Regions from separate parts of the Candidatus Thiodictyon syntrophicum genome, predicted to be linked through region 1. Evidence: predicted binding sites of a transcription regulator. Region 1 holds the regulator's gene; the other holds the start of a gene.
What was found. Region 1 encodes sigma-54, which starts transcription at its own class of promoters, with help from an activator protein. Its sites were predicted from a motif close to TGGCANGNTNCNTGCTT; they were not measured.

Region 1 (3,659 bases):
CTCCAGGAACTGGGGATCAGCCATGTCGCCGCCTCACTCGCACTCAGCCTGTCCGGCGGCGAACGCCGCCGCCTGGAGATCGCCCGCGCACTCGCCGTGGACCCGGTGGTGATGCTCCTCGATGAACCCTTCGCCGGGGTCGACCCGATCGCGGTCGGCGACATCAAGGCCATCGTCGCGCACCTGCGCGAGCGCAACATCGGCGTCCTGATCACCGACCACAACGTCCGCGAGACCCTCGACATCTGCGATCGCGGCTACATCATCAGTGACGGCAGCATGATCGCCGCCGGCACTCCCACGCAACTGCTCGCCGACCAGCAGGTGCGCGAGGTCTACCTCGGCACCGATTTCTCCATGTGAGCGCCCCAGACCATTCCGCCATGGCGCCCGAATAGGCTAGAATCAAAACAGGCACTCAACTTGCTAGACTCGATCGGTCCACCCCACACGCAGCCCCCGCGATGAAGCAGTCCATCCAGCTTCGACTTGGTCAGCATCTGTCGATGACGCCCCAGTTGCAGCAGGCGATCAAGCTCCTTCAGCTATCCAACCTGGAGCTCCAACAGGAGATCCAAGAGGTCCTGGACAGCAATTTCATGCTCGAGGAGGGCGATGAGGCCGACCGCTTCCAGGCCGCCGACGCCGCCGACGCCCGCCTGGTTCAGGACGCCACGCCGGAGCCGACGGCCACCGTCCAGGAACAGACGATCGAACGCGAGGTTCAGGGCGAGTCCAGCGAGATGCCGGACGAGCTCCCGGTGGACACCCACTGGGACGATGTCTACGAAAACTATCTCCCGAGCGGCAGCCAGGGCAGCGACGACAACGACTTCGACCCCTTCTCCCAGCAGAGCCGCCCGGAGACCCTGCATGACCACCTGATCTGGCAGCTCAATCTGGCCCGGCTCAGTGCGCGCGACGAGGTGATCGCGCTCGCGGTGATCGACGCCATCGACGGCAACGGCTACCTGCGCACGGACTGCGAGGAACTGCTGAGCACCCTGGGCGACCCGACGATCGCCCCCGAGGAGGTCACCACCATCATCCACCGGGTCCAGTCATTCGACCCGGCGGGGGTCGGCGCCCGCGATCTGCGCGAGTGTCTGTTGCTGCAACTGCGCCAGTTACCCCAGGGCGCGCCGACGGCCCCCGGCCAGACCACGCCGCAGGCGCTGGCCATCGCGATCTGCGCGGACGGGTTCGACTTTCTGCCCCGCAACGACGTGGCGGCCCTGGCACGCCTGCTGGGCGCCCCGGAAGCGGCGATCCACGCCGCCCTGGAGGTGATCCGGCACCTGAATCCCCGCCCCGGCACCTTGATCGCGGAGACCGCGTCGGAGTACGTTGTACCCGACATCTTCGTGCGGCGTGTGGAAGGTGTGTGGCAGGTCGAGCTGAATCCGGAAACTACGCCTAAACTAAGAGTGAACGCCGACTATGCGCGGCTCATCCGGCGCAGCGACCAGAGTGCGGACAGCATTGCCTTGAAAAGTCACCTGCAAGAGGCCCGCTGGTTCATCAAGAGCCTGGTCAGCCGCAACGACACGGTCCTGCGCGTCGCCGCCAAGATCGTGGAATTGCAGCAGGAATTTCTCGAACGCGGTGAGGAGGCCATGAAGCCGCTGATCCTGCGCGACGTCTCCGAGGCGCTGGACCTGCACGAGTCCACCATCTCGCGGGTCACCACCCAGAAATACATGCACACCCCGCGCGGGACCTTCGAGTTCAAGTTTTTTTTCTCGTCCCACGTGAACACGGCGGCCGGGGGCGAGTGTTCATCCACGGCCATCCGCGCCCTGATCCGCAAGATGATCACCAATGAATCGGCCCGCAAGCCCTTGAGCGATAGTCGGATCGCCGACGAGTTGGCCGATCAGGGCATCAATGTTGCGCGACGCACCGTCGCGAAATACCGCGAGGCGATGGGCATCCCACCCTCGAACGAACGCAAACGCCTGGCTTGACAGGCGGTTTGAAACCAGAGGAGAAGACCAGACCATGCATATCAACCTGACGGGTCACCATATCGACGTGACCGAGGCCCTCAAGGGGTACGTCGATAACAAGTTCGAGCGCCTGGCTCGCCATTTCGACCACGTCATCAACGCCCACGTCATCCTGACGGTGGAGAAATTGGCCCAGCGCGCCGAGGCCACCCTGCATGTGAACGGCGGTAAGCTGTTCGCCGACTCGGTCCATGAGGACATGTATGCCGCCATCGACACCCTGATCGACAAGCTGGACCGCCAGATCCTGCGCCACAAGGAGAAGAAGGCCAGCCACCGCCCGGTGGCCGTCACCGGCACCAAGCCCGGCGAGACCGAGTAAGGGCGAACCCCGATAAACCACAGGGTCGCACCCGGGCCGGCACGCACGGACACCTCGGACACCCGTTCGAGGTGTCTTTCGTTGCGACCCGGGGCCATCCGAACCAGTGTGACGGGCGCGTGCGTCCCGCACGACCAAGAGGAGTCAGCCGACATGACCCGCACCCACTTGCGCGACCCGCGCCGCGGTACCTGCCGCGCCGTCCGGCATTGCGTCCGCGGCCAGGAGCGGTAGCCGATGTTACCGCCCGACTTCATCAACGAACACCGCATTGGCCGCGGTCTTGAGATCGCGAGCAAAAAGCGTCTGCTCGAGACCCTGGCCCGCCTCCTGGCCACGGACCATCCGCAGTTGAAACCGGACCTGATCTTCGAGCGTCTCCTGGAGCGCGAGCGGCTCGGCAGTACCGGGCTCGGGCACGGCATCGCCCTGCCCCACGCCCGCGTCAAGGAGGCCACCCAGTCCCTGGGCGCCTTCGTCTCCCTCGCCCGCGGGGTCGATTACGACGCGGCCGACGGGGAGCCTGTCGATCTGGCCTTTGCGCTGCTGGTGCCCGAGACCGCCACCGAGGAGCACCTGCAACTCCTGGCCGAGTTGGCCGGCCGCTTCAACGATCCCGCGGTGCGCCAGCAGTTGCGGCAGGCGGGGTCCGCCGCCGCCGTCCTGCGCGTCTTCGGCGTCGCCTAGCGCACGGCGCCCCATCATGGCCGACAGCCTCCAGTCACTCATCCGGCACACCGGGCCCCGCACCCGGCTGCGCTGGCTCACCCCTGAGCCCGGCACCCGCCGCCCGCTGCGCGGGGACGACCCGACCCTGTCCGGCCAGGCCCTGGTCGGGTCGCTCAACTGCATCCACCCGAACCGGCTGCAGGTTATCGGTCGCGCGGAACTCGTGTACCTGGCCGGTCTCGGCGCCACCGCCTTCGCCGAGACCATCGAAAAGCTCTTCACCGACCGGCCCACCGCGGTGATCTTCTGCGACGGGATCGAGCCCGAACCACTGTTCTGGGACTGGGCCGAACGCACCGGCACCCCCCTGATCGGGTCCCCCGTCTCGGACGAAGAGTTGATCAATCAACTGCGCTACTATCTGACCCACGCCTTGGCGGAACGCAAGACCATCCACGGCGTCTTCATTGAGGTCTTGGGGATGGGCGTGCTGCTGGCCGGGGACCCGGCGGTCGGCAAGAGCGAGTTGGCGCTCGATCTGATCAGCCGCGGACACCGCCTGATCGCCGACGACGCACCCCAGTTCGCCCGCGTCGCACCGGAGAAACTGGAAGGCACCTGCCCGGATGCCCTGCTCGATTTCCTGGAGGTCCGCGGCC
Region 2 (3,659 bases), 1.5 Mb from region 1:
TTGACCGCCGCGCCATGACTGCCGTCGGCGCGCCCCGGGACAAAGTCTGCGAGGCCTCCCGGTTCGCCGTGGACGCGGCCTTCCGCCGCCGCTCCGGCGAATCACTGACGCGTTTCGGTGAGATTACCGCCCTGGACCTTTCAGACACGGAGCGGCGCACCTTCCCCATGCTCTCGGCCGCCCTGATGCTGGCTGCCACCGCCCAGGCGGAGATTTTGGACCGGCCCTATGTCTTCGCGGTGATGGAGCCCTTTCTGCCCCGACTCCTCCAGCGCTCCCGTCTTCTGATGCGACGCATGGGTCAGGACGTCAACCACCACGGCATCCGCGCCGTCTATTTCTCCCACAGCCATGTGTTCGTGGAGGCGATGGAGCATGGCGACTTCCGGGATCTCTATGGTTGGATCCACACACAGGTCCGGTCGACCCTGCCGGGCTAGTTGGTCAGCGTCGTCTCCGCCGCCTCCAGCAGTTCCACGATGCGCTTATAGAAGCGCCCGGCCTGGGCGCCGGCCATGACGCGGCGATCAAAATTGAGCGTCAGGGTAAAGGTCGGCCGGACCACCAGTGCTCCAGCCTGCACCAGGGGCCGATCCTTGACCAACCCGAAGGACACCCCGAGCGGCCAGGGCCAGGTGGCGGCGATCATGTCGACCCCATATTTTGCCGGGGAACTGATCACAAAGGCCCCCCCCCGATACTGGACCCACAGCGTTGGCACCAGTACCGGCAGGCGGATCACCCAACGCGCCAGAAACCTTGGCAGACGATTGATAATAAAAGAGAAACTTGCCCATTGTTGATTACTGGAGGCATCACTGACGGCCAGGTCGTGAAGCCGTGACGTCAGGGTGTCGAGACCGAGACCATCGGCGTCACGAATCATGTCGACAAAGGCGACCATCGGTGCGTCGGGCAGTTCCCGCTCGATCAGCACCGCGGCATCGATGTGTGTAAAGCGCTGAACCCGGGGGCCGAGCAGTGGCAGCCGGACCAGGCGTCGGTTAGCATAGGGGTGTTCCCGCACCGCCAGGGCCAGGGCCTTCATGACAAAGGCGGTGTAGGAGGGTTTGCGCGTCCCGGACTGGGCGGCCGCGGCCCGCACCCGCTCGATGGAGGACAGGTCGACCTGTGAGAGGAAGGTGACGGTCGATCCAGGCCGCTTGATCTCATATTCGACAATCGACATGACCGCGGACAAAAAGCGGTTACGTGGCTCCATCGTGTAACGGCCGTCAAGATTCGGCGTCTGCTGGTTCACAAGTCTCTCCCGTGGTATGTAAAGGGTGGGCGCCCCGGCACGACAGGCCGGGCAGGGGCATTTTTCCCCGCCCGGGGCCGCAGTGCAACCGGCAGCGCCCCGGGTGCCTGACAGTGGCCTGACCAGACAAGTCGGACGCTGAGCCCCCCGGAGTGTCAGCTTTTTTTACACTTTCAGCGCCAGGGACCGGGGTGGCGCCTCGCCGGGGCCCAAAGAAATTCACTAACATAATGGCTAATATATCTTTTTTTCTATCGCAACAGATGTAGGCACGCATGTTGCTTAAGGTTTAGTATGCAGCCGTCACGACGGCTGGTTCAGGTCGCGGCGCTTCGCGACCGAAAGGTCCGAGTCCGGTGCGTCACGTTCCGGTATGACGCAAAAGTTGTTATCATTCAGACTGCCAGGAGATACACCATGACATCCGTCAGGAACCCGATGCCCGCATTCAAGAAGACCGCCATTGCCGCCTGCGTGGCCGTCCTGGGGCTGCCGCTCGCCGCGCAGGCCAATCCGCTGACCATCAACATGGGCGGCTTCGGCACGGCCACGAACGTCACCCAGTTCGACTGGGCGCCGTCGCCCGTGATCTCGATTGGCGGTAATACCGCCTTTCAGAACTATATCGGCACCAGCGGGGCATGCCCCACGGGCAGTTGCGAGTTCGATGTCTACAGCCACGGCCGTCTGAATGCCTTCAACAACGACGCCGGTACGCCCAGCGGATTGAATCAGGCCGGTGGCTGGGAAATCACCTACGAGATCGGCTTCCAGGAGTCGGTGACTGCGGCGTCGATTAATGGCGGTACTGGGCAGAGTTCAGCGAACTTCGGCTTCGTGACCGGTGCGCCGAACTACTTCCGCATGTGGTACGACAATTTCGACTCCGACTACCTGGCCGGAACCGGCTTCACCGATGGTACCCTGATGCTGGCCGGTACTGTTTCCCCCAGCGGTGCCTTCATCTCTAATTTCGGTGGGGATTTCACCGACATCGCGCTGCTGGATCAGTACGGGGCCGATGGCTGGGGCGGCAAGCAATCGATCGGGGGTTCGGGCACCACCAGCACGATGGCGCTGGACGTCCTTCCCGTCGACATTACCCCCGGGGTCTTCCCTGGAACCATCGCGTTTGACCTGTTCCGCATCGCGAACCTGGGCCAGAGTCTTCAGTTTGAAACCGTCGATCCGTCCAAGTCCTTTAATTGGGACTCGACCGGCAGTGGCGCGACAGTCGGCACGCGCATTGTGTTGGACAGCAACGCCCGGACCGGAGGTCAGCAAGGTGTCAACGGCAATGACGGTACCGACACGCTCTTCCAGTCGGATGCCAACAGCCCGGTCTCCGGTATTCCGGAGCCCGCCACCCTGGCCTTGATGGGGATCGGCATCCTGGGTGCCGCCGCCGCCCGCCGCCGCAAGGTCTGACCTGACCGACCGCCCCGCCGGGGGCGGCGCCGAGAACAAAGGCCCGGGGCTTGCCCCGGGCCTTTTGCGTTCCGGACGGCGCCCCGATCCCCGGCCCCGGGGCCTCACAGGGTATGCTCAACAAACTCCCGGAACCCCGCCACGGCCGATCGGCCCTTGAACCATTCCGCGACCTGCGCCGCCGCCGCACCCCAGCGGGGTTCCGCCAACATGGCCGCGACCAGGCGGCACAGTCCGGCGGCGCTGACCTGCTCGCTGCGCATCAGGGCCCCCGCGCCGGCCGCCGACACCAGGGCCATGGTCAGGTGCTGGTCCAGATTGGTCGCGATCCCCAACACCGGCGTGCCCTCCCCCAGCGACTGGTAGACGGTTCCGCTACCCCCGTTACAGATGGTCAGGACGGCGCGGCGCGCCGCGGCGCTGCCCGGCAGATAGTCGGCCGCGTAGACGTTGGCCGGGACCCGACCCAGGTTCGCGCGTCCGGCCGTGGCGACCAGGAGGCTGATGGGCAGGGTTGCGAGTGCCTCGATCAGCGCCGGCAGGAGCCGGGCCGGGCCCGATGACCCCAGGCTGAGATAGACGCAGGGCCGCGCGGCCGGGATCTGATCCCACCAGGGCGGCACGGCCTGGGGCGGTTCCCAGAGAATGGGGCCGATGAAGCGGTGATTGGCTGGCAGGGGGTCGGTCGGCACCAGTTCGGGCACGTCCAGATAGAGGGTCTCGTTGCCCCAGGTATAGGCGTGACGCAGGTCGCCCAAGGGCGGCAGGCCATGGCGACGGCGTACCCGGTTGAGGGCGCGGCCGTGCAGCCAAAAGACCGCGGGGCGGACCTGATTGAACAGGGCGCGGGCGATGGGCTCGCCCACCAGGCGCACCAGCGGCAGATCGGGGACGGGCCAGCGCGGTAGCCGCAGATAGGGGCTCCAATGGGCATTGGTCAGGGCGGCATAGGGGACCCCGCGCAGCGGGG

Region 2: a site for sigma-54 is predicted at 1,529-1,545, ahead of THSYN_RS08260 (PEP-CTERM sorting domain-containing protein). Genes of this name have one in related genera too.

The regions. Positions count from the first base shown of each region.
Region 1 covers NZ_CP020370.1:470,818-474,476, reverse strand. The annotation lists gene lptB (LPS export ABC transporter ATP-binding protein) at 1-363, shown strand, start outside; gene THSYN_RS02060 (RNA polymerase factor sigma-54) at 465-1,967, shown strand; gene hpf (ribosome hibernation-promoting factor, HPF/YfiA family) at 2,002-2,331, shown strand; gene THSYN_RS02050 (PTS sugar transporter subunit IIA) at 2,569-3,018, shown strand; gene THSYN_RS02045 (hypothetical protein) at 3,035-3,659, shown strand, end outside.
Region 2 covers NZ_CP020370.1:1,933,807-1,937,465, reverse strand. The annotation lists gene THSYN_RS08270 (PEP-CTERM/exosortase system-associated acyltransferase) at 1-440, shown strand, start outside; gene THSYN_RS08265 (2-oxo acid dehydrogenase subunit E2) at 437-1,261, opposite strand; gene THSYN_RS08260 (PEP-CTERM sorting domain-containing protein) at 1,700-2,689, shown strand; gene THSYN_RS08255 (glycosyltransferase) at 2,794-3,659, opposite strand, start outside.